DNA from 2 places in the Pseudomonas sp. SDO5215_S409 genome. Region 1 is predicted to be linked to the other one. Evidence: predicted binding sites of a transcription regulator. Region 1 holds the regulator's gene; the other holds the start of a gene.
What was found. The regulator sigma-54, encoded in region 1, starts transcription at its own class of promoters, with help from an activator protein. The targets are predictions, from matches to a motif close to ANTGGCATNNANNTTGCTNT.
Positions count from the first base shown of each region.

Region 2: ACW9H9_RS00440 (circularly permuted type 2 ATP-grasp protein) is a predicted target of sigma-54. The motif match lies at 13,570-13,589, and genes of this name have one in related genera.

Region 1 is NZ_JBSVWN010000017.1:69,535-84,655, forward strand. It holds gene pmbA (metalloprotease PmbA) at 1-600, shown strand, start outside; gene ACW9H9_RS11635 (FagA protein) at 745-1,140, shown strand; gene ACW9H9_RS11640 (class II fumarate hydratase) at 1,133-2,509, shown strand; gene ACW9H9_RS11645 (hypothetical protein) at 2,537-2,980, shown strand; gene ACW9H9_RS11650 (superoxide dismutase) at 2,982-3,593, shown strand; gene ACW9H9_RS11655 (ZIP family metal transporter) at 3,626-4,519, shown strand; gene ACW9H9_RS11660 (HPr family phosphocarrier protein) at 4,552-4,824, opposite strand; gene rapZ (RNase adapter RapZ) at 4,841-5,698, opposite strand; gene ptsN (PTS IIA-like nitrogen regulatory protein PtsN) at 5,701-6,165, opposite strand; gene hpf (ribosome hibernation-promoting factor, HPF/YfiA family) at 6,176-6,481, opposite strand; gene ACW9H9_RS11680 (RNA polymerase factor sigma-54) at 6,557-8,050, opposite strand; gene lptB (LPS export ABC transporter ATP-binding protein) at 8,231-8,956, opposite strand; gene lptA (lipopolysaccharide transport periplasmic protein LptA) at 8,956-9,486, opposite strand; gene lptC (LPS export ABC transporter periplasmic protein LptC) at 9,473-10,045, opposite strand; gene ACW9H9_RS11700 (KdsC family phosphatase) at 10,054-10,578, opposite strand; gene ACW9H9_RS11705 (KpsF/GutQ family sugar-phosphate isomerase) at 10,579-11,553, opposite strand; gene ACW9H9_RS11710 (ATP-binding cassette domain-containing protein) at 11,841-12,650, shown strand; gene mlaE (lipid asymmetry maintenance ABC transporter permease subunit MlaE) at 12,650-13,447, shown strand; gene mlaD (outer membrane lipid asymmetry maintenance protein MlaD) at 13,447-13,914, shown strand; gene ACW9H9_RS11725 (MlaC/ttg2D family ABC transporter substrate-binding protein) at 13,926-14,573, shown strand; gene ACW9H9_RS11730 (STAS domain-containing protein) at 14,570-14,875, shown strand; gene ACW9H9_RS11735 (BolA family protein) at 14,990-15,121, shown strand, end outside.
Region 2 is NZ_JBSVWN010000001.1:155,590-170,710, reverse strand. It holds gene gspF (type II secretion system inner membrane protein GspF) at 1-926, shown strand, start outside; gene gspG (type II secretion system major pseudopilin GspG) at 930-1,385, shown strand; gene gspH (type II secretion system minor pseudopilin GspH) at 1,389-1,856, shown strand; gene gspI (type II secretion system minor pseudopilin GspI) at 1,849-2,217, shown strand; gene ACW9H9_RS00495 (type II secretion system protein GspJ) at 2,210-2,740, shown strand; gene ACW9H9_RS00490 (general secretion pathway protein GspK) at 2,737-3,585, shown strand; gene gspL (type II secretion system protein GspL) at 3,582-4,682, shown strand; gene gspM (type II secretion system protein GspM) at 4,679-5,134, shown strand; gene ACW9H9_RS00475 (HAMP domain-containing sensor histidine kinase) at 5,135-6,601, opposite strand; gene ACW9H9_RS00470 (response regulator transcription factor) at 6,598-7,308, opposite strand; gene msrB (peptide-methionine (R)-S-oxide reductase MsrB) at 7,448-7,948, shown strand; gene ACW9H9_RS00460 (cytochrome c biogenesis protein DipZ) at 7,975-9,735, shown strand; gene msrA (peptide-methionine (S)-S-oxide reductase MsrA) at 9,777-10,469, shown strand; gene ACW9H9_RS00450 (nuclear transport factor 2 family protein) at 10,473-10,901, opposite strand; gene ACW9H9_RS00445 (alpha-E domain-containing protein) at 11,016-11,966, opposite strand; gene ACW9H9_RS00440 (circularly permuted type 2 ATP-grasp protein) at 11,970-13,379, opposite strand; gene ACW9H9_RS00435 (hypothetical protein) at 13,760-14,305, shown strand; gene ACW9H9_RS00430 (hypothetical protein) at 14,392-14,610, shown strand; gene ACW9H9_RS00425 (hypothetical protein) at 14,623-14,757, shown strand; gene ACW9H9_RS00420 (LysR family transcriptional regulator) at 14,759-15,121, opposite strand, start outside.

The DNA.
Region 1 (15,121 bases):
CTGGCCGGCGGTCTGTTCGGCAGTTTCCTGGGGGCCATTTCCGGCGGCAACCTGTACCGCAAGTCGTCGTTCCTTGAGGGCGCACTTGGCCAGCAGCTGTTTCCTGAGTGGCTGACCCTCGATGAGCGCCCGCACCTGATGCGCGCCATGGGCAGCTCGGCGTTTGACGGCGATGGTCTGGCCACCTACGCCAAACCCTTCGTAAAGGACGGTGAGTTGGTGTCCTACATCCTGGGCACCTATGCCGGCCGCAAACTGGGCTTGCCCAGCACCGCCAACGCCGGGGGGGTAAACAACCTGTTCGTGACCCACGGTGATGAAGACCAGGCGGCGCTGTTGCGGCGCATGGGGCGTGGGTTGCTGGTGACTGAATTGATGGGCCACGGCTTGAACATGGTGACGGGGGACTACTCCCGTGGGGCAGCGGGTTTCTGGGTCGAAAATGGCGAGATCCAGTTTGCTGTCCAGGAAGTGACGATTGCCGGCAACCTGCGTGACATGTTCAAGCAGATCGTTGCCGTGGGTAATGACCTGGAGCTGCGCAGCAACATTCGCACAGGTTCGGTGTTGATAGAGAAGATGACCGTCGCGGGCAGCTAATCCGGCGGTTTTTAAACAGGCGCGCCACCCATCGGGGTAGCGCGCCTTTTTTGTGTCCAAAATTTTTGAGTAGGGCCTTGCCGCTATTGTTTTGATTCTCAATATCATTTAATAATAAATATCATTATCGAATGAGCATGGATCATGAGTTCTGTTCTGCACGAGGATCCTTACCTGGACAGCTGGCGCTGGATGAGCCGTCAAATCCGCTGCGGCCTTAATCCTGACGAGCCCCGACTGATCGAGCATTACCTGGCCGAAGGCCGTTACCTCGGCTGTTGCACCGCAACGCATCCGTGGACCATCGCAGAAACCTCTTTTCGCCTCCTGCTCGACACCGCCAGCGATATCGTCCTGCCGTGGCATTGGCGCTCCTTGTGCCTGGACCAGGCGTGGCGACCGCTGCGAGACATGGAAAAACTGTCCGGTTGTGCCTGCCGCCTCAAGCGCTGGCAAACCTTTGCCTGGCAATTGGCGAGCTGCCAGTTGCTGCCCTCGATTTCTCACACTGACCTGGTGCAAGGATCTTCCGATGAGTAACACCCGTATCGAACGCGACAGCATGGGCGAACTGAACGTGCCCGCCGAGGCCCTCTATGGCGCCCAAACCCAGCGCGCGGTGAACAACTTTCCCACCAGCCACCAGCGCATGCCCGCGCCGTTCATTCGTGCGCTGATCCTGGCCAAGGCGGCGGCGGCCAAGGCCAATATCGAGCTCAACCAACTGAGTGCTGGCCAGGGCAAGGCGATCGTCGATGCTGCCCAAGGCCTGTTGGAAGGCGACTTCATGCAGCATTTTCCGGTGGATATCTTCCAGACCGGTTCCGGCACCAGTTCCAACATGAACGCCAACGAGGTCATCGCCACGCTGGCCAGCCGCTTGCTGGGCGAGCCGGTGAACCCCAACGATCACGTCAATTGCGGACAAAGCAGCAACGACATTATCCCGACCACCATCCACGTCAGCGCGGCGTTGGTGCTGCATGAGCAAACCCTGCCTGCGCTGCTGCACCTGGTGCAGGTGATCGAACGCAAGGCTGAAGAAGTGCACGGTTTCGTCAAGACCGGCCGTACCCACCTGATGGACGCCATGCCCGTGCGGATGAGCCAGGTGCTAAACGGCTGGGCCCAGCAGCTCAAGGCCAATATCGCGCATTTGCAAGACTTGCTGCCCAGCCTGCAAGCGCTGGCCCAGGGCGGTACGGCGGTGGGCACGGGCATCAACGCGCATCCGGAGTTCGCTGCACGTTTCAGCCAACACTTGAGCAGTCTGACCCAGGTGAAATTCACGCCGGGTGTCAACCTGTTTGCCCTGATTGGGTCCCAGGATACTGCCGTCGCGGTGTCCGGGCAGCTCAAGGCCATCGCTGTAACGCTGATGAAAATCGCCAACGACCTGCGCTGGATGAACTCTGGTCCGCTTGCCGGCCTTGGTGAAATCGAGCTGGAAGGTTTGCAGCCGGGTTCTTCGATCATGCCGGGCAAGGTCAACCCGGTGATTCCCGAAGCCACGGCCATGGTGGCGGCGCAGGTGATCGGCAACGACACAGTGATCACGATCGCTGGCCAGTCCGGCAACTTCGAACTCAACGTGATGTTGCCGATCATCGCGCAAAACCTGCTTGGCAGCCTGGAGTTGCTGGCCAACTCCAGCCGTTTATTGGCTGACAAGGCCATCGCCAGCTTCAAGGTCAACGAGGCCAAGCTCAAGGAAGCGCTGTCGCGCAACCCGATTCTGGTGACCGCGCTTAACCCGATCATCGGTTACCAAAAGGCCGCGCAAATCGCCAAGACGGCCTACCAGCAAGGCCGGCCGGTGATTGAGGTCGCCCTGGAATATACCGACCTGCCGCGCAGCCAACTGGAAGTCCTGCTGAACCCGGAAAAACTCACGGCCGGCGGCGTGTAATTACCCACTCTGCTTTGGAGGTTCACCATGGAGCACTGGAAACGCACGATCGAGCGCGCCAATCGCTGCTTTATGAACGGCGAATTGGTCGATGCGCGCGAGCATTACCTGCAAGCCCTGGCCCTGGCGCTTGTGTTGTTCGAGCGCTGGGCGGATGCCGACGAAGCAGTGGCGGCCTGCGTTATTTCTCACCACAACCTGGCGGACCTGCACATGCGTCTTAACCAGCCAGAGGAAAGCGCGGAGTACCTCTGCGCCATCCACCAACGGTTGCTTCAGACCCTGCAAGACACCCGCCTGAGCCCGCAATTGCGTGAAGCGGCGTTGCGCCAGAGCAGCAAGACCTACGTCGAACTGCTCAATTTCATCAGCGAGCACGGCGAGTACCCGCGTACCCATCGCCTGCTGGGCAACCATGCGGCGCAGCCCGAGGCGTCGACCCGCAACAGCCCTTCCTACGGAGCACATTGATATGACCTACACCTTGCCGGCTTTGCCCTACGCCTACGATGCCCTGGAACCGCATATCGATGCGCAAACCATGGAGATCCACTACACCAAGCACCACCAGACTTACATCAATAACCTCAATGCGGCGATCGAGGGCACCGAATTTGCCGGCTGGCCCGTGGAGAAACTGGTGTCCAGCGTCCAGCAATTGCCTGAAACGTTGCGCACGGCGGTGATCAATCAGGGCGGTGGGCATGCCAACCATTCGCTTTTCTGGGCGGTCATGTCGCCCAAGGGCGGTGGCAAGCCCGATGGTGCTTTGGGTCAGGCGATTGACGAGCAATTGGGCGGCTTCGAACGTTTCAAGGAAGCGTTCACCAAGGCGGCCTTGACGCGTTTTGGCAGCGGTTGGGCCTGGCTGAGCGTCACGCCGCAAAAGACCCTGGTGGTGGAAAGCAGCGGCAACCAGGACAGCCCGCTGATGAACGGTAATACGCCGGTGCTGGGGTTGGATGTCTGGGAGCACGCTTATTACCTGCTGTATCAAAACCGTCGCCCCGAATACATCAATGCGTTCTATAGCGTCGTCAACTGGCCGGAAGTCGCTGAACGTTATCAGGCCGCGTTGGCCTGAACCCCCACCTACAACAAGATCTAAGGCTGACTATGGGCACGGAAACACTGGCGATCAGCAGCGTGCGAATGTTTCGTTATGCGTTTGGCTCGCTGTTGATGTTGGCAGGGACTGCATTGCTGGTGGCCAAAGGCATGGCCTGGCTGGAGCTGGAGCCGCGTATGTTGCGGGCGCTGCAAGGCGGCGCCATTTGTGCGCTGGGCACCGCATTGGGTGCGGTGCCGGTGTTGGTGATTCGCCGAATGCCCCAGGCGTTAAATGATGCCTTGCTGGGTTTTGGTGCTGGCGTGATGCTGGCTGCCACGGCGTTTTCGCTGATCGTGCCCGGTATTGCTGCCGCTGAGCACCTTGGGCTGGCCCCTTGGGGCGCAAGCGGGTTGGTCAGTTTTGGCATTATGCTCGGTGCCTTCGGCCTGTATCTGGTGGACCGCAAAGTGTCAGGCACCACGCCTGAGAGGCGGTTGGAAAGCCCCGAACGTGCGGTCATTGCTCCACGAATCTGGTTGTTTGTCGCGGCCATCATTGCCCACAACATTCCCGAGGGCATGGCTGTCGGCGTATCGGCGGGGGGCGGCATGCCCGGTGCCGACAGCCTCGCCATGGGCATTGCCTTGCAGGATGTACCGGAGGGCCTGGTGATTGCGTTGGTACTGGCCGGGGCAGGGATGTCGCGGGTCAAGGCGTTTCTGATTGGGGCGGCGTCGGGTCTTGTCGAGCCTTTGTTCGCCGTGCTGTGTGCCTGGCTTGTCACCCTGGCCGAGGTGTTACTGCCGCTGGGCCTGGCGCTGGCCGCTGGGGCGATGTTGCTGGTGGTGACTCATGAAGTCATTCCCGAGTCCCGGCACAATGGCCATGAAAAGCTTGCGAGCCTGGGACTGTGTATCGGGTTCTGCTTGATGATGGTGATGGACACGGCGCTGGGATGACGCCGTTTTAGCCCTGGCCTTTGAGGGTGGCGTTACTCACCCTCGTCAAAAAAGTTGTTGATCAACGCCACCAACGCGTTCATCGCTTCGACTTCCTGCTCGCCTTCGGTCTTCAGATGAATGGTGGTGCCCTTGCCAGCGGCCAGCATCATCATTGCCATGATGCTTTTGCCGTCGACCATGGAGTCTGGTGAGCGCCCCGCACGAATCTGGCAAGGAAACTGCCCGGCAACGCCGACGAACTTGGCCGAAGCACGGGCGTGCAAACCCAATTTGTTGATGATTTCAATTTCCAGAGCGGGCATCGCGGGGGTGTTCCTTTCAGATGAGGTCGCGGTGGCGAACCTGGACATTCTTGAGGGTTTGCTGCAACAACTGGCCAATGCGTTCGGTCAGGTAGACGGAGCGGTGATGGCCGCCGGTGCAACCAATGGCGATGGTGACATAAGCGCGATTACTGGCCGCAAAGCGGGGCAGCCATTTGAGCAGGTAGCTGGAAATGTCCTGGAACATCTCCTCGACATCCGGTTGCGCGGCCAGGTACTCGGCCACGGGCGCATCCAGCCCCGACTGTTCCCGCAGCTCGGGTTTCCAGTACGGATTGGGCAGGCAGCGCACGTCAAACACCAGGTCGGCATCCACCGGCATGCCCCGTTTGAAGCCGAAGGACTCCACCAAAAAGGCGGTGCCGGGCTCTGGCTGGTTCAACAGGCGCAGCTTGATGGCATCGCGCAGTTGATACAGGTTCAGGTCCGTGGTGTTGATCTTGAGGTCGGCCAGATCAATGATCGGCCCGAGCAGGCTGGTTTCGTCCTCGATGGCTTCGGCCAGCGAGCGATGAGGACTGCTCAGGGGGTGGCGTCGGCGGGTTTCGGAGAACCGCTTGAGCAGGGTTTCTTCGTCGGCATCCAGGTACAGCACGTCGCAATGGATGTGCTTGGCGCGCACCTCGGCCAGCAACTCGGGAAAGCGCGTGAGGTGGCTGGGCAGGTTGCGGGCGTCGATCGAGACAGCGACCAGCGGTTGCGCCAGTTCGGTATGGATCAGGGCGCGTTCTGCCAGCTCCGGCAAAAGGCCCGCGGGCAGGTTGTCGATGCAGTAGAACCCGTTGTCCTCAAGCACATTGAGGGCGGTACTTTTACCCGAGCCAGAGCGGCCGCTGACGATGATCAAACGCATGATTACTGCCCGTTTTGTTCATCCAGGACAACGTGGTAGAGCGCCTCGTTGGTGGCGGCGCTGCGCAGTTTGTCGCGTACTTCCTTGCGGTCAAGCATGCTGGCGATCTGCCGAAGCAGCTCCAGGTGCGCATCGGTGGCAGCCTGCGGGACCAGCAGCACAAACAGCAGGTCGACCGGGGCGCCATCAATGGCGTCAAAATCAATGGGTGCGTCCAGGTGCAGCAAGGCGCTCACCGGGGCTTCGCAGCCTTTAAGGCGGCAATGGGGAATGGCGATGCCGTTGCCAAAGCCGGTCGAGCCGAGCTTTTCACGGGCGATCAGAGCCTCGTACACCTCTTGCATTTCCAGCTCAGGCACTTCGCGGCTGATCAGGTTGGCAATTTGTTCGAGGGCTTTCTTTTTACTGCCGCCCGGCGCGTTCACGAGGGAACGGCCGGGGGTCAGGATGGTTTCAAGTCGGATCATGGGGGGAGAGTTAACGACCCGTGCCTTGCAGCAGGCTCAGGTTCTTTTCCTTATGCTTTTTGAGTTGGCGATCAAGCTTGTCGGTGAGCAAGTCGATTGAGGCATACATGTCTTCGTGCTCGGCGTTGGCGACGACTTCACCCCCGGGGATCTGCAGGGTCGCTTCAATTTTCTGCTGAAGCTTGTCGACCTTCATGATGACCTGCACGTTGGTGATCTTGTCGAAATGCCCCTCGAGCCTCTTGAGCTTCTGCTCGACGTAGTCGCGCAGCGGTGGAGTGACTTCTACATGGTGTCCACTGATGTTGACTTGCATACAGCTTCTCCTTCGTTGCCAGTGCATAAAGCAGCAGGCCGGGGTGCCTGCTGCCGGAACGCTATGGCGAACCCGTCACATCAAACGCTTGCGCTCGCTGGAAGGCGCGATCCCGAGGGATTCGCGATACTTGGCGACCGTGCGACGGGCTACCTGAATGCCTTGTGCCTCCAGTAAACCAGCGATCTTGCTGTCACTCAACGGCTTTTTCTGATTTTCCGCTGCAACCAGTTTCTTGATGATTGCGCGGATCGCCGTGGACGAGCATTCGCCGCCTTCGGAGGTACTGACATGGCTGGAGAAAAAGTATTTCAGCTCATAAATACCCCGTGGGGTATGCATGAATTTTTGCGTGGTTACCCGGGAAATCGTCGATTCGTGCATGCCCACCGCTTCGGCGATGTCGTGCAAGACCAGCGGTTTCATGGCTTCGTCGCCATATTCCAGGAAGCCGCGCTGGTGCTCGACGATCTGGGTGGCCACTTTCATCAGGGTTTCGTTGCGGCTTTGCAGGCTCTTGATGAACCAGCGGGCTTCCTGCAACTGGTTGCGCATGAAGGTGTTGTCGGCGCTGGTGTCGGCGCGGCGCACGAAGCCTGCGTATTGCGGGTTGACCCGCAGGCGTGGCACCGATTCCTGGTTCAGTTCCACCAGCCAGCGTTCGTTGTCCTTGCGCACGATCACGTCTGGCACTACGTACTCGGCTTCGGTGGACTCGATTTGCGAGCCGGGACGCGGGTTGAGGCTTTGTACCAGCTCGATGACGTGACGCAGGTCATCTTCCTTGAGCTTCATGCGGCGCATCAACTGGCTATAGTCGCGGCTGCCCAGCAGGTCGATGTAGTCGGTCACCAGGCGTTGCGCCTCGCTCAGCCAAGGCGTCTTGGCGGGCAGTTGACGCAGTTGCAGCAGCAGGCACTCACCCAGGTTACGGGCGCCGATGCCGGCCGGTTCAAATTGTTGGATGCGGTGCAGGACGGCTTCGATTTCGTCCAGTTCGATGTCCAGTTCCGGGTCGAAGGCTTCGAGAATTTCCTCGAGGGTTTCGTCCAGGTAACCCTGATTGTTGATGCAATCGATCAAGGTGACGGCGATCAGGCGGTCGGTGTCCGACATGGGGGCCAAATTCAGCTGCCAGAGCAGGTGGCTTTGCAGGCTCTCGCCGGCAGACGTGCGGGTGGTGAAGTCCCATTCGTCGTCATCGTTGCTTGGCAGACTACTGGCGCTGGTCTGGTAGACGTCTTCCCAGGCGGTGTCCACAGGGAGCTCGTTGGGAATGCGCTCGCCCCATTCGCCGTCCTCGAGGTTGTCCACCGTCGGGGCGGTTTCCTGGTAGGAGGGTTCCTGTACGTCGGTGTTGGGCTTTTGCTCGATGTTGTCGGCCAGGGGGTCGGCGTTATCGAAGTCGTCGCCTTCTTCCTGACGTTCGAGCATCGGATTGGACTCCAGGGCCTCCTGGATTTCCTGTTGCAGGTCCAGGGTCGACAATTGGAGCAGGCGGATGGCCTGTTGCAGCTGCGGGGTCATCGTCAGCTGCTGGCCCATTCTCAGGACTAGCGATGGTTTCATGGCAGGGGCTTAACACCTTATTCGCCGGCGCAGTGCGCCATCCACGACAGGGCGCGTGAGCGCCAAACATAAGCAAATTATATGCCTGATATCGGGGGCCTTGCCTAGAGCGCGGTAACAATAAAAACACTGAGGTTTTTATCGCGCGCGCTCCAGTGTGCAGGGCCTCATACCATGGTGTTACAGGCGGAACTCGTGCCCCAGGTACACTTCCTTGACCAACTGGTTGGCCAGGATGGTGGCGGAGTCGCCTTCGGCAATCAGCTGTCCATCGTTGACGATGTACGCGGTTTCGCAGATATCCAGCGTCTCGCGTACGTTGTGGTCGGTGATCAGTACGCCGATGCCCTTCGCCTTGAGGTGATGGATGATCTGCTTGATATCGCCTACGGAGATCGGGTCCACACCGGCGAAAGGTTCATCCAGCAGGATGAATTTCGGCGCCGTGGCCAGGGCGCGGGCGATTTCCACGCGACGACGTTCGCCGCCGGAAAGGCTCATGCCGAGGTTGTCGCGAATGTGGTTGATGTGGAATTCCTGCAGCAGGTTTTCCAGCTCTTGCTTGCGCCCGGCGTGGTCGAGTTCCTTGCGGGTTTCCAGGATCGCCATGATGTTGTCCGATACCGACAACTTGCGGAAGATCGACGCTTCTTGAGGCAGATAGCCGATACCTGCGCGCGCACGACCGTGCATTGGCTGGTGGCTGACGTCCAGGTCGTCGATCAGCACACGGCCCTGGTCTGCCTGAACCAGGCCGACAATCATGTAGAAACACGTGGTCTTGCCGGCACCGTTGGGGCCGAGCAAGCCGACGATCTGGCCGCTGTCGATCGACAGGCTGACGTCGCGCACGACCTGACGGCTTTTATAGGCCTTGGCCAGATGCTGGGCTTTTAGGGTTGCCATTACTCGGCCTTCTTCTTCGGCTGGATAACCATGTCGATACGTGGACGTGGCGCGGTCACTTTGTTGCCGTTGGCGCGACCCGCCTGGGCAACCTGCTTCACGGTGTCGTAGACGATTTTCTCGCCTTCGGTGGTGTTGCCGTCATTGACGACCTTGGCTTTGTCGATCAGCACGATGCGGTTTTGCTGGGCATGGTACTGGATGGTCAGGCCGTAGCCTTTGACCGGCACCGTGTCGCCAGGTTTTTGCAGTTGTTCAAAATACGCAAGGTTGCCTACCGACGTAACCACGTCGATATCGCCCGCAGGGGTGCGAGTCAGTGTCACGGTGTTACCCGTCACTTTCATCGAGCCCTGGGTGATGATCACGTCGCCCTTGTAGGTGGCGATGCCTTGCTTGTCATCCAGCTGCGCGTCGTCGGCCTGGATGTGGATCGGTTGCTGGCTATCGTTCGGCAGAGCCCAGGCGCTCACGCTTCCCAGTGCTGCGCCCAGACCGAGCAAAATAGGGAGGGTTTTAACGAGCCTCATACTGTCCTCTTACGTTCGATAGCAGGTGTATCCTGCTGTCTTTCAAATACGCCTTCATTCCCTTGCCAGTCGATACACCGCCAGCGCCGTCGATTCTAACGTTTTGCTCGGTCTGCGCATATTGCTGTTGTGGGAATACGGTCATGCGAGTTGTAGTAATAAGCGTCTCGCGATTCTTTGCGTCGGTGCGGGCTACGCGCACCGAGTCGATCAATTCCACCTGGGTGCCGTCCGGGTTGACCTCGCCACGATCACTGGTGACATGCCACGGGAATTCCGCGCCGCGGTACAGGTTCATGTCCGGCTTGGTCAGCAGGGTGACTTCCGACGCCTTCAGGTGCTCGACTTTGTCGGAGGTCATTTCATACTGAACCTTGCCGTCGGGCAGGAACTGGATGCTATGGGCGTTGATGGCGTAATAGTCGATAGCGCCTTCGTCGACCTGTGCAACAGGCTTGTCGAGGAAGCGCTCCGGGCTGATATTCCAGTAGCCCACCGCCAGGAACAGTGCGGCGATGACCCCGAATATCAGGAAGTTGCGAATTTTTTTGCTCAGCATAAAACGCTCTATAGGTAGGCGGCGTGGGCCGCTTCAAGGCTGCCTTGGGCGCGCAGGATCAGCTCGCAGAACTCACGGGCAGCGCCTTCGCCGCCCCGTGCGGTCGTCACTCCGTGGGCGTGCTCGCGTACAAACGCCGCCGCATTGGCGACGGCCATGCCCAGGCCGACCCGGCGAATGACCGGCAGGTCGGGCAGGTCATCACCCAGGTAGGCGACCTGCTCATAGCTTAGGTTGAGTTGGCCAAGAAGCTCGTCCAGAACCACCAGTTTATCTTCGCGGCCCTGATAGAGGTGAGGAATTCCCAGGTTTTGTGCGCGACGTTCCACCACTGGCGTCTTGCGACCGCTGATGATGCCTGTCTGCACGCCTGCCGCCATCAGCATTTTGATGCCTTGGCCGTCCAGGGTATTGAAGGTCTTGAATTCGCTGCCGTCTTCCAAAAAGTACAGGCGGCCGTCGGTCAGCACGCCGTCGACGTCGAAAATCGCCAGCTTGATGTGTTTGCCACGTTGCATCAGGTCTGTGGTCATTTACATCACTCCCGCACGCAACAAGTCGTGCATGTTCAGGGCGCCAATCGGACGGTCGTCACTGTCGACGACGACCAGGGCGCCAATCTTGTGGTCTTCCATGATTTTCAGGGCCTCGGCGGCCAGCATGTCCGGGCGCGCGGTCTTGCCGTGCGGGGTCATCACGGCGTCGATGATGGCGGTATGGATATCGATGGTGCGGTCCAGCGTGCGGCGCAGGTCGCCGTCGGTGAACACCCCGGCAAGGCGCCCGTCAGCCTCCAGGATGACGGTCATGCCCAGGCCCTTGCGGGTCATTTCCATCAGGGCGTCCTTGAGCAGCGTGCCGCGTGGTACGTGCGGCAGTTCGTCGCCGGCGTGCATCACGTTGTCCACCTTGAGCAGCAGGCGACGGCCCAGGGCGCCGCCCGGGTGAGAAAACGCGAAGTCTTCAGCGGTGAACCCGCGCGCGTCCAGCAGCGCCACGGCCAGGGCGTCGCCCATGACCAGCGCGGCGGTGGTGGAGGAGGTGGGGGCCAGGTTCAGCGGGCACGCCTCATGGGCAACGTGTACGTTCAGGTTCACCTCGGCCGCCTTGGCCAGCGTGGACTGCGGGTTGCCGGTGATGCTGATCATCTTGATGCCCAGGCGTTTGATCAGGGGCAGCAGGGTCACGATTTCGTGGGTGGTGCCGGAGTTGGACAGCGCCAGGATGATGTCATCCTTGGTGATCATGCCCATGTCGCCGTGGCTGGCCTCGGCGGGGTGGACAAAAAAAGCGGTGGTGCCGGTGCTGGCCAAGGTCGCGGCAATCTTGTTGCCGACGTGGCCGGATTTACCCATGCCCACCACGACAACACGGCCGGTGCTGGCCAGAATCATCTCGCAGGCGCGTACGAAATCCGCGTCGATATGGGCCAGCAAGCCCTCTACGGCTTCAAGCTCGAGGCGGATGGTGCGTTGTGCGGATTCGATGAGGTCGCTGGATTGGCTCATGTCTGAAATCGTATAGCCTGACGAAAAGTCGGCGATTATAACGGTAATGCACAATTCCCTCACGCTAGTTCGTCAGGGTTTATTCCGGTGCTGCCCGAGATTGATACTCAGCCACATTTTTTAGCTGTCCTTAATCTGAACAAGCTCTGCTGCGGCCTTTGGCGCGCTGTGTCAGCGGTGATATAGTTCGCCGCCAGTTCGGTCCGCACAGCCTTTGTGTCTAATCGGCGCAAGCATTTGTCGAAAACAAAGTGTCTGAGTGAAAGGCTGCATCCCAAGGAGTTTAGATGAGTGCCGATAACGCCTACGCGGTCGAGCTGAAGGGTGTGTCCTTCAAGCGCGGTACGCGCAGCATCTTCAATAATGTGGATATTCGCATTCCCCGCGGCAAGGTCACGGGCATCATGGGGCCGTCCGGTTGCGGCAAAACTACGCTGTTGCGCCTGATCGGCATGCAATTGCGCCCCAGTGCCGGCGAAGTGTGGGTCAACGGGCAAAACCTGCCGACGTTGTCGCGCAGCGACCTGTTCGATGCGCGCAAACACATGGGCGTGCTGTTCCAGAGCGGTGCACTGTTCACCGACCTCGATGTTTTCGAAAACGTCGCGTTCCCGCTGCGGGTGCACACTCAGCTTTCTGATGAAATGATTCGTGACATTGTGTTGCTGAAACTGCAGGCCGTAGGGCTGCGCGGTGCCATCGACCTGATGCCTGACGAGTTGTCCGGCGGCATGAAGCGTCGTGTCGCCCTGGCGCGGGCCATTGCGCTGGACCCTCAGATCCTCATGTACGACGAGCCTTTCGTCGGCCAGGACCCTATCGCCATGGGCGTTCTGGTGCGGCTCATCCGCTTGCTCAACGATGCACTGGGTATCACCAGCATCGTGGTGTCCCACGACTTGGCCGAAACCGCGAGCATTGCCGACTACCTCTATGTGGTCGGTGATGGGCAGGTGCTGGGCCAGGGCACTCCTGAGGAGCTGATGAACGCTGACAACCCGCGCATTCGTCAATTCATGACCGGCGATCCCGATGGCCCTGTGCCTTTTCACTTTCCGGCAGCGGACTACCGCGCAGATCTCCTGGGGAAGCGCTGATGCGCAAGACATCTTTAATCGAAAGGGTCCGCCTTTTCGGGCATGCCGCCATCGATATCCTGTCGGTGCTTGGCCGGTCGACGATTTTTCTGTTTCACGCCCTGCTCGGTCGCGGCAGCATTGCCGGCAGCTTTGGCCTGTTGCTCAAGCAACTGCACGCTGTGGGCGTGATGTCCCTGGTGATCATCGTGGTGTCCGGTATTTTTATCGGCATGGTGCTGGCGCTGCAGGGGTTCAACATCTTGTCCAGCTACGGTTCCGAGCAGGCGGTGGGGCAGATGGTGGCCCTGACGCTGTTGCGTGAACTGGGCCCGGTGGTGACGGCATTGCTGTTTGCCGGCCGCGCAGGTTCGGCGCTGACCGCCGAGATCGGCAACATGAAGGCCACCGAGCAGCTGTCCAGCCTGGAAATGATCGGCGTGGACCCGCTCAAGTACATCGTGGCCCCGCGCCTGTGGGCCGGCTTCATTTCCTTGCCTCTGCTGGCGACAATCTTCAGCGTGGTGGGTATCTGGGGCGGCTCGTGGGTGGCTGTGGACTGGCTGGGCGTCTATGACGGTTCCTACTGGGCCAACATGCAAAACAGCGTGACCTTTTCCGGTGATGTGCTCAACGGTGTGATCAAAAGCATCGTTTTTGCCTTTGTCGTGACCTGGATCGCCGTATTCCAAGGCTATGACTGTGAGCCCACTTCAGAAGGGATCAGTCGCGCCACTACCAAGACCGTTGTGTACGCCTCGCTGGCGGTACTGGGCCTTGACTTCATTTTGACCGCCTTGATGTTTGGAGATTTCTGATGCAAAACCGCACTGTGGAAATCGGTGTAGGCCTTTTCTTGCTGGCTGGCATCCTGGCTTTACTGTTGCTGGCCCTGCGAGTCAGCGGCCTTTCGGCCAGCCCGACGGCCGACACCTATAAACTTTATGCTTATTTCGACAATATCGCCGGTTTGACTGTCAGAGCTAAAGTGACCATGGCCGGTGTGACCATCGGCAAGGTCACTGCTATCGATCTTGATCGCGACAGCTTCACCGGCCGCGTGACGATGCAAGTGGACAAGAGCGTGAATAACCTTCCGACCGACTCCACCGCATCCATTCTCACGGCAGGCCTGCTGGGCGAGAAGTACATCGGCATCAGCGTGGGCGGGGAAACAGCCTTGCTCAAGGATGGCTCGACCATTCATGACACACAGTCGTCGTTGGTGCTGGAGGATTTGATCGGTAAATTCCTGCTCAATACCGTCAATAAAGACGCCAAATGAGGAATGTGTTCATGATCTCCACCTTGCGACGTGGCCTGTTGGTACTGCTTGCAGCGCTGCCGTTGATGGCTAACGCGGCAGGCTCTGCGCACGACCTGGTCCAGGACACCACCAACAAAATGTTGTCGGACCTGAGCGCCAACAAGGAAGCCTACAAGCAGGACCCTACAAAGTTTTACGAGGCGCTCAATACCATTGTCGGTCCGGTGGTGGATGCCGAAGGCATTTCCCGCAGCATCATGACCGTGAAGTACTCGCGCAAAGCCACGCCTGACCAGATGACCCGCTTCCAGGAAAACTTCAAGCGCGGTTTGTTCCAGTTCTATGGCAACGCCTTGCTCGAGTACAACAACCAGGGCATCACCGTGGATGCGCCCAAGGACGAGTCGGACGACCGCACCAGCGTTGGCATGACCGTCAAGGGCAGCAACGGCGCCGTGTACCCAGTGTCGTACACGCTGGAAAAGGTCAACGGCGAGTGGAAGCTGCGTAACGTGATCATCAACGGTATCAATATCGGCAAGCTGTTCCGTGACCAGTTCGCGGACGCGATGCAGCGCAATGGCAACGATCTGGACAAGACCATCAATGGTTGGGCCGGTGAAGTGGCCAAGGCCAAGGAAGAAACCGACAAAGCTGCCGGGAAACCTGCCCAATGACCGAATCGGCCATTCGTCAGGGAGAGGCGGGCGAGCTGTTCATCAGTGGCGTGCTCGATTACCGCTCCGGGCCTGCCCTGCGCAAGCAGGGCCAGGCGCTGATCAATGCCAGCACCGCGCCTGCGCTGGTGCTGGATTGCTCCTCGGTCGTGAAGTCCACCAGCGTCGGCTTGTCCTTGCTGCTGTGCTTTTTGCGCGATGCCCAGGCGGCCAAAAAAGCCGTCAGCATCCGTGCCATGCCCGAAGATATGCGTGAAATTGCCCAGGTTTGCGGTTTGACCGAGCTGCTGGCGCATCCTTGAGCCATACATTTAAAGAAGCCCCCCGTCAGAGTCCTGCCATGCGGGGTTCGCAGGCGCGGGGCTTTTTTGTATGATGTGCGACCCGCGCGCACTGGGCGCCGATAGAGGTTGATCATGCAGGCCCTAGAAGTTAAGAGCTTCCTTGAAGCAAAGCTGCCCGAAACGAACGTCGAAGTTGAGGGCGAAGGCTGCAACTTCCAGCTGAATGTGATTAGCGATGAACTGGCGGCATTGAGCCCGGTCAAG
Region 2 (15,121 bases), on a different contig from region 1:
AGCGGCGGATCGCGGCACTGTTGTCGGCCGTCAGAAGCCGGGTGATGGAGGGGCACGCGCTGGCGACGGCATTGGGAGCGTTTCCCAAGGCGTTCCCCGAACTGTTTTGCGCCACGGTTGCCGCCGGTGAACGCTCGGGGCACCTGGGCCATGTGCTGGAGCAACTGTCGGCGTACACCCAGGCACGCCAGGCGTCGCGGCAAAAAATTCAAATGGCCCTGGTGTACCCCTTGATCCTGATGCTGGCCAGCGTGGCTATCGTCGGCTTTTTGCTGGGTTTCGTGGTGCCCGATGTGGTGAAAGTGTTTGTCGACAGCGGCCAGTCACTGCCCTGGTTGACCCAGGCGCTGATCGGCGTGAGTGACGGCCTGCGCCACCACGGCGTGTGGTTGGCGGCGGTGCTGGCGGGCGGTGTCGGGGCCTGGCGCTGGAGCCTTAAACAGCCGGCCTGGCGCTTGCGCTGGCACGGGCTGGCCTTGCGCTTGCCGGTGGCGGGCAAGGTGCTGCGCGAGATGGAAGCGGCGCGGTTTGCCAGTACGTTGGCGATCCTGGGCAAAAGTGCCGTGCCCCTGGTCGATGCCCTGCAAATCGCTGCCGCGGTGATCGGCAACCTGACCATTCGTGCGCGCATGGCCGACGTCGCCCGCTCGGTCCGGGAGGGCGGCACCTTGACCCGCGGCCTGGAGCTGGGCGGCGACGTGCCGCCGATGATGCTGCACATGATCGCCAGTGGCGAACGGGCGGGCGAGCTGGACGCCATGCTCGCCCGCGCCGCCGAACAACAAGAGCACAGCCTGGCGGCGCGCATCAGTCTGGTGGTGAGCCTGTTCGAGCCGTTCATGCTGGTGCTGATGGGCGCGGTGGTGCTGTTGATCGTGCTGGCCATTCTGCTGCCTATTTTAAGCCTCAACCAATTGGTGAACTGACCTATGCAACTTGTTCCTCGCAACATGCCCCGTGCCCAGCGCGGTTTTACCCTGATCGAAATCATGGTGGTGGTGGTGATCATCGGCATCCTGGGGGCCATTGTGGTGCCGCAGTTCATGAGTCGGCCCGACCAGGCCAAGGTCACCGCCGCGCGCACGGATATCCAGGCCATCGCGACGGCCTTGGAGATGTACCGCCTCGACAATCACAACTACCCGTCGACCCAGCAGGGGCTCGAAGCCCTGGTCAAACGGCCCGTCGGGCAGCCGGTGGCCAGGGGCTGGAACCCGCAGGGGTACTTGAAAAACACACCGACAGACCCGTGGGGCACGCCTTATCAGTACCTCAACCCGGGGCCGCACTCCCAGGATGGCAGCTATGACTTGTATTCCCTGGGCGCCGATGGCGTGGCCGGTGGCGAAGGGTTCGCCGCCGATATCGGTAACTGGGAAGACTGAGGCATGCGCAACGGCTGTCGGGGTTTTACCTTGCTGGAACTGATGATTGTGGTGGTGCTGGTCGGCGTCATGCTTGCCATGGTGAGTTTTGCGGTAGGGCCCAACCCCGCCGGGATCGCCAGGCAGGAGGCCGACGTGATCGCCCGCACGCTCCAGCAGTTGCGTGACCGTGCGGTGCTCGAAGGCCGTGAGTATGGCGTGCGATTGAGCACCGACGGTTACCGCACCGTACGCCTGGACGGGCGCGACTGGCGGCCGGTGACGCCGCTGCGCGCCTGGCCTGCGTCACTCCAGCTGCGCCTTGAACAAGAGGGGCAGTTCGTGAGCCTGGGCCAGGACAGCGGCCCCGCGCAATTGTTGGCGTTGAGCAGCGATGAAACCAGCGAGTTCACCCTGACGTTTTTCATCCGCGACAGAACGCTGCTGCACCTGTCCAGTGACGGCATTGGCCAGGTGGTGATCGATGGCTAAACGTCAACGCGGTTTTACCTTGCTGGAAGTCATGATCGCCCTGGCCGTTTTCGCCACCCTGGGCGCTGCCGTCTTGTCGGCGACGCAGTACGTGCTGAAGCAGCGCGCCGGGTTGCAGGCGCGGGTGGTTGCGACTTGGGTCGGCGATAACCACCTGACCGAGTTGCGGCTGTTACCTGCGCTAGGCGTGGGCGAAAAACAGCAACGGGTGCAGATGGATCAGCGCGTGTGGCAGGTGCGCCAGCGCGTCAGCCCGGCCAGCGACGTGCGCCTGCTCCAGGTCGATCTGTACGTGGCCGAGCAAGGGCACGACTACCCGCTGTACCAGACCCGCGCCTGGATCGCCAAGCCGCATGAATAAGCAGGCCGGCTTCACCCTGTTGGAAATGGTAATCGCCATGGCGATTTTTGCACTGTTGGGGCTGGCCAGCTGGGGGCTGTTCGACGGCCTGGTGCGTGTGCAGCGTAACGGAACAGGCCATGACCTCGCGTTCAGAAACCTGCAGCGGGCAGTGGCGCTTATCGAATGGGATGTGCTGCACGTGACTGAGCAACCCCTGGTGGTTCGGCACGATAGCCTGCAGCTGCAGCGCAGTAACTGGCGCAACCCCCTGGATCAGCCCCGCAGCAAGCGCCAGCACCTGACCTACCGCGTGGAGAACCAGGTGCTGTGGCGCGAAAGCCTGGGCGAGGGCCAGCAGCGCGTGCAGCAGCAAAAAGTGCTCGACGGTGTGCAGCGCCTGAGTTGGCGTGTGTACTACCGCTCTGCCGGCTGGCGAAGCGAAAGCCTGGCCGAGGAGCCTATGGCCCTGGAGGTGCAGCTGAGCGTGGGCCGTTTCGAGGCCATTCGCCGGGTGATGTTATTGCCGGGTGGGTTGCAGTGAGAAAACGTCAGAGCGGTGTCGCGTTAATCAGTGTGTTGTTGATCATGAGCCTGGCGGTGCTGATGGTCGGCGGGCTGTTGCGCGGCCATCGCCTGTTGCTGCAAGGCAGCGGGCAGCACCTGAACCAGGTGGGGTTGCGCCAATTGGTCGTGGCCGGTGAAACCTGGGGGCTGTCGCTGTTGACCGACGCGGTGCAGGCGCAGCACAAAACCGTTGACCTGACACAGGCGTGGGCGACCACACCGCCAGGCTTTGCCAGCGACGATGCGCAGGTGCAGGTCTTGATTGAAGACCTCGCCGGGCGTTTCAACCTTAATGCCCTGCTGACACCGGGCAAGATCGACCCGGTCACCCTGGGCCGTTGGCAGCGCCTGCAAGAGCAGCTTGGCCTTGGCGAACTGCAGCTGCCCCAGGTGGGTGAGCTGCGTGAGCTGAGCCAACTGCGGCTGTTGCCGGGTGTCGATTGGCAGACGCTGCGCCAGCTCGAGCCCTGGGTCGCGTTCCTGCCCCCGCAGGCCGCGCTGAACATCAACACGGCGTCGGTGCAGGTGCTGCAAACACTGGACGGCGTCGACGCCAAGCTCGCCCAGACGCTGGCGCGTCAACGCCGCCTGACGGCCTGGCCCAGCGTGCAGGCCTTTACCCGTGATCCGTTGCTCGACGGCATCGGGTTGAGCAGCCATGGGCTGGGCGTGAACAGCCGGTGGTATCGGATGACGGTCCAGGTCAGCCTGGGGCCGCGCACGTTACGGGCGGCCACCGATGTCGAACTGGACCCCAAAACCCGGCGCCTGAGCGTTCGGCAACGCCTTATTCTTCCTTCGATTGACGAGATACCGCGATGAGCCCAAGGCTTTATCTGACCGCCGAGGGCCTTACGGCGTTTTCGGCCCACTGGCCTTGCCTGCTCTTGGGTGAGCTGCCTGAGCCGATGACATTGGCCGACGCTGCGCACGCCCTGGGCGAGCAGACGGTGGAGTTGTTGTTGCCGATGGAGCTGTGCAGTTGGGTACGGACCGAACCCTGGCCCTCCCGGCGCCACCCCGGTGCGCAGGCCATTGCCTTTGCGGTGGAGGAGCACTTGAGTGAAGCGCTGGAAGACCTGCACCTGGGGGTGGGGGCGCGTGATTCGGCGGGCTGCTACCCCGTGATGGTGATTGGGCGGCAACGGTTTGCGGCGTTGCTCGCCTTGATGGACGAGGTCGGTATTAACGTGGGTGCGGTGTTTGTCGATGCCGACGTGTTGCCGGGGGAGCAACCGCTGGGCGTTCGGTGGTGTGGGCGCTGGGTGCTGGGCGCGGGGCTGGCGGCGCGTGTGGCGCTGTCGGATGAGGGCGTCAGCCTGCTGGCGTCGGCGTTGCCTGACGACCTGCACTGGTTGGACGAACGCCAGGAGGCGGCGCACATCACCGGCTTGTTCAGCGCTAAAGCGGGGCACGCGATCGACCTGCGCACCGGCGCATTTGCCCGGCGCCGCCGCCGCTTGCCTTGGCGCCTGGCGGGCCTGTCAATGTTGCTGCTGGTGCTGTTGACCGGGGTGGGCTACGAGTCACGCGTGCGCTTTATACAGCAGCAAACCCAGGCGCTGGCGGCGCTCAACGAGCAGCGCTTCAAGGCCATGTATCCCGACCAGCCCCGGGTCGCCGCGCTTTGGACCCAACTCAAGGCATTGCAAACACGTACCCATGAGCCGCGTCACACGCATATCGCACGGCTGGTGAGCCTGGTGGAGCGCGTGATCGGGGCCAGTGACGTGGACGTTCAGCGCGTGGAATTTCGCCAGGGCGAGGGCTGGAAGGTGCAACTGACGGCCAGCAGTTTTGCAACGCTTGAGCAACTGCGTGAACGCGGGCGGCAACACGGCCTGCCGGTGCGGCTCGACAGCGCCAGCCAGCAACATCAACGGGTGCATGCCACCCTGGTACTGGAGGAGGGCGCATGAAACAGGCCGTGGTAAAGGGCGCGCTGGAGCGCTGGCAGCGATGGTCCCGGCGTGAGCGCGCGCTGGTGTCGGCGACCGGCGTGTGCCTGCTGGGGGCGCTGGCGTTCAGCCTGGTCTGGCAGCCCGCCGTGCAACGCCTGGCCAGCAGTGAACTGCACTACCAGCAGCAATTGACCCTCCAAGCCCAATTGCAGCAGGCACAGCCACGCCGTACGCCCGCAACAGGGGCGGGGCAACCACTGCCGCTGCGGGTGAGTGAAAGTGCGGCGGCGGCAAGCCTTGAGATCTCGCAGATGGACGCCGAAGGCGAGGCCGTGCGCCTGACCCTCAGCGGTCATCCCCAGGCGTTGTTGTCGTGGCTGGACCTGATGGAGCGCCAGGGCCAGGCGCTGCAATCGCTGACCCTGGAAAAACACGAAAACCGCCTGCTGGCCCGGGTGGTTCTGCGTTAGTCAGCGCACGGTGGCCTGGGTGGGCAGGGCAAAGCTGAACGTTGCGCCCCTGTCGGGTACGTCCACCAGGCGAATCTCCTGGCCATGCAATTGCAAAATCCGGTGCACGATGCGCAACCCCAACCCACCGTCACGGCGCGCCCCGCCAATGGTAAAGGCACGCAGGAACAGCCCTTCGCGCAGCCCCGCATCGATGCCCGGGCCGCTGTCGCCGACCGTGATGTGTACGCGATCGGCCTTGAGCGCGACGGCAATCTCGATATCGCCCTTTAGCGGCGTATGGCGCAGGGCGTTGTCCAGCAGGTTGGTCAGCACCCGTTCGATCAGGCCGAGGTCGGCGTACACCGTGGGCACCGAGGGCGGCAGGCTGGCCGTGAGGGTGATGGCGCGCGCTTCGGCGGTCAGTTCGAACTTCTGGAAGATGTCTTGCACTAGGTCCGGCAGGGAAAACCCTTCGATCACCGGCTGCACAAACCCGTGTTCCAGGCGCACCAGCTCCAGCAGTGATTGGGCCAGGCCGCCGACCTTGCGGCTTTGGTCCAGCGCAATGCCCAGGTAGCGGCGACGCTCGTCCGGGCTCAGGCTGGCGTCCTTGAGTGACAGGGTTTCCAGGTAGCCGTGCAGCGACGCGAGCGGGGTGCGCAGGTCGTGGGAGATATTGGCGACCATCTCCCGGCGCTCCTGGTCCTGGTGGGTGATGGCCCGCCATTGTTCGCCCAGGCGGGTTTCCATCTGGCCGAAGGCGTGGCCCAGCACGGCGATTTCATCCTGGCTCGACACGCTGGCTGGCGCAGGCGGGGGCGCTTTGGGCGCGCCGTTGATATCGAACTGGCCGACCTTTTCGGTGAGCTGGCGCAGCGGGCGGGTGATCCAGGCAAACGCGGCCAGGCCCGCCAGCAGGCAGAGCAGGGCGACGAGGGCGATGGACCACAGGGCAATATTCAACGCCACGCTGGTGGCGTCTTGCGCGTCAAACACATCGTGGGCTTCACCCAGCAGCACCACGTACAAAAAGCCGGTCTGGCGACCATTGGCTTGCAGGGGCGCGGCGCTGAACACCTTCATGCCGCTGGGGCTGCGCGGGTCGTCGCCGACGATGGGCAGGCGCGCACCGCTGAGAAAGCGCCGCACCGGCTCCAGGTTGACCTGCTCGCGGCGCAAGTGCCCGGCGGGCGCGGCGTTGCCCACCACGCGCCCGTCGATATCCAGCAGGTACACCTCGACACTGGGGTTGACCAGCATCAATTGGCTGAACAGGTTGCGGACCGCGTCCGGCTTGAGGCCGTCGGCGTCCATCAATTGAGTGTCGCGGGCAATGTGCGCGGCCAGGTCGCGGGACAGGCCCTGTACCACTTCCAGCTCGTGCATGCGGTTGGAGCGCACTTGCAGCCACGCCGAGGTGCCGCTGCAAATCAGCAGCAACACGGCAAACACCAGCGACAGGCGCTGCGTGAGGGTGAGTCTCATGCTTGTTGCTCGGCAAATTTATAGCCGCGCCCCCACACTGTGAGGATGCGCGCGGGGTTGGCGGGGTCGGTTTCGACCTTGGCGCGCAGGCGGTTGATGTGGGTGTTGACCGTGTGCTCGTAGCCTTCATGGCTATAGCCCCAGACGGCGTTGAGCAGGTCCATGCGCGAAAACACCGTGCCCGGCTGGCGGGCAAAGAAATACAGCAGGTCGAATTCCCGGGGGGTAAGGTCCAGGCGCTGGCCCGCCAGGGTGGCTTCGCGGGTGAGCGGGTTGATGAACAGCGGCCCGAGGTCGAGGCTGCCCGCGTCCATTTTCAGGTTGCGGGCCATGGCGTCCACCCGGCGCAGCAGCGCCTTGACCCGCGCCACCAGCTCGGACATCGAGAACGGCTTGGCCAGGTAGTCATCGGCGCCCAGCTCCAGGCCGAGGATGCGGTGCATCTCGCTGGAGCGCGCACTGGTGATGATGATCGGGGTGTAGCGCACCATGGCGCGGGCGCGGCGGCAGATCTCCAGGCCGTCCACGCCGGGCAGCATCAGGTCCAGGATCAGCGCGTCCCAACCGCCTTGTTCCAACAGTTTCAGGGCCTCGTTGCCGTCGGCGCTGTGCACCACGGTGAAGCGTTCGTCACGCAGGTGCAGGCAGATCAGGTCGGCAATGTGGGCGTCGTCCTCGACGACCAGGACTCGTTTGGGCTGATCCATATTCAACAACCTGTTTAGTGAATGCGCGCATTGTGCGGGTTTTGCTGCGCTGGAGTTATCACGAATTGTTTAAGTGTACGTGAGGATTTCGCGACCCGCCGTGCGCCAGGATGGGCACATTACAAACAAGGAGAACGCCATGCACTCACGTCGACAGATACTCCTGGCCGGTGGCGGCCTCGGGGTGGCCCTGCTGGCCGGTGGCCTGCTGAAGAAAATCAACCTGATCAGCGAGGTCCAGGCCGCCGAAACCTTCGAGGTGAACCACACCCAGGCCGAGTGGCAGCAACTGCTGGGCGCCGACCGCTACGAGATCCTGCGTGAGGAGGGCACCGAACGTCCCTACAGCAGCGCGCTCAACGATGAACACCGCGACGGCACGTTTGCCTGCGCCGGGTGTGCGTTGCCGCTGTTTTCCTCGGCCACCAAGTTCAACAGCCACACCGGCTGGCCGAGCTTCTGGCAGCCACTGGACAACGCCGTGGCCAGCCACACCGACACCTCCTATGGCGTGGTGCGCACGGAAATCCACTGCCGCCGCTGCGGCGGGCACCAAGGGCATGTGTTTGATGACGGCCCGCAACCGACCGGCCTGCGTTACTGCATGAATGGCCTGGCGATGACGTTTACTGCGGCCTGAGCCGTCTATTTCATAAGGACTTTTTTATGTGGCTCTTGATTCTTTCGTACTTGGGCGGCGTGTTGACCATCGTCAGCCCGTGCATCCTGCCGGTGTTGCCGTTTGTGTTCGCCCGCACCGGGCAGCCGTTCGTGCGCAGCGGCTTGCCGTTACTGTTGGGCATGGCCGTGACCTTTGCCGCCGTCGCCTCGCTGGCCGCGGTGGGCGGCGGTTGGGTGGTGCAACTCAACCAATACGGGCGCTGGCTGGCGCTGGTGTTTGTCGCTTTGTTCGGGCTGACGCTGCTGCTGCCGCAACTGTCCGAACGCCTGACACGGCCTCTGGTGGCCGCGGGCAGTCGCCTGTCGGAAGCCGCCGGGGTGGATTCACGGCCACGTCCGGGGGCGTCGTTCATGATCGGCGTGGCCACCGGCTTGCTGTGGGCGCCGTGCGCCGGGCCGATCCTGGGGCTGGTGTTGACGGGCGCGGCGTTGCAAGGCGCCAGCGTGGGCACCACCTTGCTGCTGCTGGCGTATGCGGCCGGTGCGGCCACTTCCCTGGCCTTGGCGCTGCTGGTGGGCGGCAAGGTGTTTGGCCTGATGAAACGTTCGCTGGGTGCCGGTGAATGGGTCCGTCGCGGGTTGGGTGCCTTGATGCTGGCCGGTGTTGCCGCCATTGCGTTGGGCTTGGACACCGGCGTGTTGGCGCGTTTCTCCACCGCTTCCACCGGCGGCCTTGAGCAACGGCTGGTCGACCACCTGACCGCCAAACCCGAACCCAAGGACGGCGCGATGATGGCTGGTGGGGCGATGATGATGGCGGCCGACCACAATGAAACCCTGCCGGTGGAAGGCACATTGCCGTCCCTGGACGGTGCGGTGCAGTGGCTCAACTCCGAACCGCTGACCGCCGAAGGGCTCAAGGGCAAGGTGGTGCTGGTGGATTTCTGGACCTACTCGTGCATCAACTGCCTGCGCTCGCTGCCGTACGTCAAGGCCTGGGCCGACAAGTACCGCGATCAGGGCTTGGTGGTGATTGGTGTGCATGCACCGGAATTTGCCTTTGAACGCGACGTCAACAACGTCACCAAGGCCATGAAAGACCTGGGCATCACTTACCCGGTGGCCATCGACAACAACTACAAGATCTGGCGCGCCTTCAATAACCAGTACTGGCCCGCCCACTACTTCGTCGACGCCAAGGGCCAGATTCGCTACCACCACTTTGGCGAGGGCGAATACCCCGAGTCCGAGCGGGTGATCCAGCAGTTGCTGCGTGAAGCCGGTCACACCAACGTCGCAGGCGGCCTGATCAACGCTGACGCCAAGGGCGTGGAGCAGGCACCCGACATGGGCGCCGTGCAATCGCCGGAAACCTACCTGGGCTTCCAGCGCGCCGAGAACTTCGTGTCCAGCGGCACGCTGGTCACCGACAAAGTGGCGACTTACCCGGCCGCTGGCAGCCTGGCCCTCAACAACTGGACCCTGGAAGGCCAATGGAACGTCGGCGGCCAGCAGGCCACCGTGGCGGCGGCCAACGGCAAGATCGTCTACCGCTTCCACGCCCGTGACCTGCACCTGGTGCTGGGCCCGGGCGCCGACGGCAAGCCGGTGCGCTTCAAGGTCATGGTGGACGGCCAGGCGCCGGGCGATGCCCACGGCAGCGACGTGGCGCCCGATGGCAGCGGCACCGTGACCGAGCAACGTCTGTATCAACTGGTGCGTCAACCCGGTGCCGTGCAGGACCGAACCTTCAGCATCGAGTTCCTGGACCCGAACGCGGCGGCCTACGCCTTCACGTTTGGCTGATTGATGCGCAACCCCCGATCTGTTGTTGAGGAGTCAATTCGATGAAAATTCTCAGGTATTTACCGGTAGTGGCCTTGGCCGCTTTTGTGGGCCAAAGCTCGGCGTTTTCCTTTGGCTCGTCCGAGGACGCGGTGAGCATCGCGCCACCTGCGCTGGACCTGCCGAGCGACGGCAAACTGCAAACGGCGGTGTTCGCCGGGGGCTGCTTCTGGGGTGTGCAGGGCGTGTTCCAGCATGTGCAAGGCGTCAAGAACGCCGTGTCGGGTTACGACGGCGGCGCACCCAGCACCGCCCAGTACGAAAGCGTCAGTGACGGCGATACCGGCCATGCCGAGTCCGTCTCGGTCACGTACGACCCCAGCAAGGTCAGCTACGGCAAGCTGTTGCAGATCTATTTTTCGGTGGCCCACAACCCCACCGAACTCAACCGCCAGGGCCCGGACACCGGCACCCAGTACCGCTCGGCGATCTTTGCGCAAAATGCCGAGCAGCAAAAGGTCGCCCAGGCCTACATCGCCCAGCTCGACGCGGCAAAGTCCTTTGACAAGCCCATCGTGACCCGTATCGAGATGGGCAAGACGTTCTACCCGGCCGAGTCCTATCACCAGGACTTCCTGACGCAAAACCCGACCTACCCGTACATCGTGATCAACGACCTGCCGAAGGTGGCCAGCCTTAAACAGCTGTTCCCCGACCAGTACCGGGCGGAGCCGGTGCTGGTGAAAAACCAGTAAGCCTCAGCCGCGCGCCTGGGCCAGGTAAGGGGCCAGGCGCCGGCCCATTTCCTCACCCAGGGCCTGCAGCCCGCTCAAGGGGCGGACCATCACTTCAAACTCGATGATCTGCCCCTGCTCGTTGAAGCGAATCAGGTCGATGCCCTTGAGCTGCTTGTCGCCCACCCGGGCACTGAACTCCAGCACCACGCTGTGACCGTCGGCGGTGGCCAGTTCGCGGTGGTAGGTGAAGTCCTCGAACACTTGGATAACGGTATTGAGAATCATCGACACCACCGGCGCGCCGGGGTAGGGCGTATGGGCCATGGGCGAGCGGAACACCGCGTCGGGGGCCAGCAGTTCGGGGAGGGCGCTCAAGTCGCGCTGGGCAAGCATGGCGTGCCAGCGTCGCAGGGTGTGTGCAGCGGCAGGGGTCAGGGAAAGGTCGGACATGGTCTGGGCCTGTTCTTGTCGGTGAGCGCCCAACATAAAAGCGCTGGGCGCGCCGATCAATGACCCAAACTGACAGAATCCTGCCCTAGGCGTACACGCCGGGCAGGCAACACGCTAGACCACTTCCAGGTACGAGCTGTGTATCGCCCGGGCCAGTTCGCGCACGGTTTCGATAAATTCCGTCAAGCGGCTATGCAGCCCGTCTTCCAGGATTTCTTCGATGCCGGTGTAGCGCAGCCGTGCTTCGAACTCTGCCGCCAACCGCTGCGCGGCGCGGCCGTAGCTGCCCGGCAAGCCTGCCAGGATCTGGTTCAGCTCTTCGATGCACGCGTGCAACGAGCGGGGCACGTCGCTGCGCAGCAGCAACAGCTCCGACACCGAGCGGGCGTTCAGCGCATTCGGGTACAGCTCGGTATAGGCCTCGAACGACGACAACGCGCGCAACAACGCGCTCCACTGGTAGTAGCCGCGTGCCGACAGGTCGCTGACTTCTTCGGACTCCTCGCCAAACATTTCGTAGCGCGCATCCAGCAGGCGCAGGGTGTTGTCTGCCCGTTCGACAAAGGTGCCCAGGCGGATGAACCGGTAGGCGTCGTTGCGCATGATGGTGCCCGACGTGGCGCCGCGAAACAGGTGCGAGCGCTGCTTGACCCAGTCACAGAAGTGGCTGATGCCATGCCGCGCCAACCCACCGGCGGCGATGCTGCGCATTTCCAGCCAGGTGGCGTTGAGGTTTTCCCACATGTCGGCGGTGATACGCCCGCGTACCGCATGGGCGTTGCCCCGCGCGGCGCGCAGGCAGTTGTAGATGCTGGCCGGGTTCTCTGCATCCAGGGCAAAGAAGTGCAGCATGCGTTCGGCGTCCAGTTGTTGGTGGCGCTCAAGGTAGCTGTCCAGGGTGCCGCTGCTGAGCAACGACATGGCCAGTTCGTCCAGCCCGTCGCTGCGCCCGGCCTGGGGCATCAACGACAGCGAATAACTGACTTCCAGCATGCGCGCCAGGTTTTCGGCGCGTTCCAGGTAACGGGACATCCAGTACAGATCTGCGGCGGTTCTACTCAGCATGATTCAGCCCTCCACCACCCAGGTGTCCTTGGTTCCGCCGCCTTGCGACGAGTTGACGATCAATGAGCCTTCCTTGAGTGCCACGCGGGTCAGGCCACCGGGCACCAGGCGGGTTTCCTTGCCCGAGAGCACAAAGGGGCGCAGGTCGATATGCCGGGGTGCGATGCCGTTTTCGACAAAGGTCGGGCAGGTGGACAGGCTCAAGGTCGGCTGGGCGATGTAGGCGTGCGGGCGGGCCTTGATGCGTTGGCGGAAGTCCTCGATTTCGGCCGCGCTGGCGGCGGGGCCGACCAGCATGCCGTAGCCGCCGGAGCCCTGGGTTTCCTTGACCACCAATTGCGGCAGGTTGGCCAGTACGTGGGACAACTCGTCGGGCTTGCGGCACTGGAAGGTCGGCACGTTTTGCAGCACCGGTTCTTCATTGAGGTAAAAACGGATCATGTCCGGCACGTAGGGGTAGATGGACTTGTCGTCCGCAACCCCGGTGCCGATGGCATTGGCCAGCACCACGTTGCCCGCGCAGTACGCCGCGACCAGGCCGGGCACGCCGAGCATCGAGTCGGGGCGGAACGCCTGCGGGTCGAGGAACGCGTCGTCGATGCGCCGGTAAATCACGTCCACCGGCTTGGGCCCGTCGGTGGTGCGCATGAACACCTTGAGGTCGTGCACGAACAGGTCGGCACCCTCGACCAGTTCCACGCCCATTTCCCGGGCCAGGAAGGCGTGTTCGAAAAACGCGCTGTTGAAGCGGCCTGGGGTCAGCACCACCACGTTGGGGTTGTCCAGGCGGCTGGAGCTTTTCAGGGTCTTGAGCAGCAGGTTGGGGTAGTGGTCCACCGGCGCGATGCGCTGCTTGGCGAACACTTCGGGGAACAGGCGCATCATCATTTTGCGGTCTTCGAGCATGTAGCTCACGCCGCTGGGGGTGCGCAGGTTGTCTTCCAGCACGTAATACGTGCCGTCGCCATCGCGTACCAGGTCCACGCCCGAGACGTGCGAATAGATGTCCCGGTGCAGGTCCAGGCCGACCATCGCCTTTTGGTAACCCTCGTTGCCCAGCACCTGGTCGGCGGGAATGATCCCGGCCTTGATGATGCGCTGGTCGTGGTAGATGTCGGCAAGGAACAGGTTCAGCGCTTGCACACGCTGGATACAGCCGCGCTCGATCATGCTCCATTCGCTGGCAGGAATGCTGCGCGGGATGATGTCGAAGGGGATCAGGCGCTCGGTGTCCTGTTCGTCACCGTACAAGGTGAAGGTGATGCCGGCACGGTGAAACAGCAGGTCGGCTTCACGGCGGCGCTGGGCCAGCAGTTCGGGGGGCGTATTGGCCAGCCAGCGGGAGAATTCCTGATAGTGCGCACGGCAAACGCCTTGTGCATCTGTCATTTCGTCAAAGAAAGATCGAGCCATTCCAGTACCTTGTCAGTGCCCGGTGGTCACGCCTTGGGGGCACTGCCGCTTTAGAAAACGCATGTTTTTATGAGCCCGTGGCGTTGGGTGCCAACAGGCCTGGTCCTTACTTTCTTTTGAGGTGCAGATTGTGTCGGGGAGTGACGATTGCTCCTGTATTCACGCGGGGCAGGTGGGTGATTGAAGGAGTAAAGCAATGCCTGTGCCGAAACCCGTTTAGCGCCCCCGAAAGCCGCTGGCGCCACGTTTTTGGCCACCGCTGCCCGCAGGCGGTGCGTGTTATCGGCCGGTGCTGCGCCAAGACGGTGCAGGGCGTCCACTGGAACTTCGGGCGGTGGCGGTTCTTCTAACGGGATTGACCCCTGCGCGGAGCGCCGAACGTGCCCAGAATCATTTCACCGAACACGCCGGAGTCGGCGCTCACCGATCACACCGAACACAGTGCCAAGATCTTTGGCTCGCCCAAGGACCGCCTGGACTTCTACCGGCGCGAGATCCAGTACGAAACCACTATTTTGGCCAACCGCACCGATGCCTATCTAACAGCGCAGTCGTTTCTGGTGATCGCGTTCATTTCCGGCATGGGCAACCTCAACCCCGAGTGGGGCAAGCTGTTTACCCTGCTGGTGCCTGCGTTTCTGGCGACGTTGGGCATCCTCAGCTCCCTGAATGCCTGGCCGGGCATCCGGGCGGCCTATGTGATCATCGATCACTGGCACTACAAGCAAAGCGAACTGCTGCGCAGCGAACCAGTGATGGGCCTGGCCTATGACGAGTCGCCGCTGTTTTCCGAAATGGAGTCGTCCCACAAGGGGTATCGCAAGTCGCTGATGTTTTCCATGCGGGTGCCCTGGCTGTTCATGGTGTTCTGGGTGCTGCTGGGGGCGTATGCGTTTTATATCCAGGTCGACAACCCAGGGTCGTAGGCGCAAACGGAATGAACTTCATGGCCACGCGCAGACCCTTACCTGTACGCAGGCTGCATTTTCCGCGCGCCGCGAAGAGGTGACCCATGAGCACAACCCCCCGTAACGACCCGCAAGTCAGTGGCCGCAATGACCCGGCGATCGACGGCGGCGAGCCCGCGCCCGCCACCGGCGCAGACGCGCCCAAAGACCCCAAGGCCCCGAGCCATCCCAAAGCCGAAGAAAACGACTACAGTCCAGACTTCGAGCCCGAGCAGGAACACAAGCCCGAAACCGATGCCGATATCGACACCCAAGGCGGTTAGAGGAGCGCAATCATGGCAGGTGAAATCGACGAAGAACTCAACGACCCGGGCAACGAAGACCCGGGCTCGTTGATGGATGACGCACAGGTGCCGCTCAACGATCGGGATGACGCGCCAGACGCAGACCCTCGCAAAGACCCGGCGTGATTCACCCAGCGCCGATGGCGGCGGCGTGCGCGCGAATCATCTCCACTAACTGACGCAACCCCGGCTGTGCCTGGCGCCGGCTGGGGTAGTACATGCACAGCGGCGCGCCGATACAGGCCCACTCGGGCAATACCTCGACCAGGCGGCCGTCCGCCAATTCCTGTTTGACGCGGTGTTCCAGGCAGTAGCCGATGCCCACGTGTTGCAGCGCGGCATCGACCACGGTCTGGGTGTCGGCCGCGCTGAAATGCCCGGGCACGTCGAGCCGCTGTTGCCGGGCGCCATTGCCCAATTCCCATTTGTAGGTGGTCTGGTCCCCCAGGTACATGCGCACGCAGGAGTGCTGCAGCAGGTCCTTGGGCAC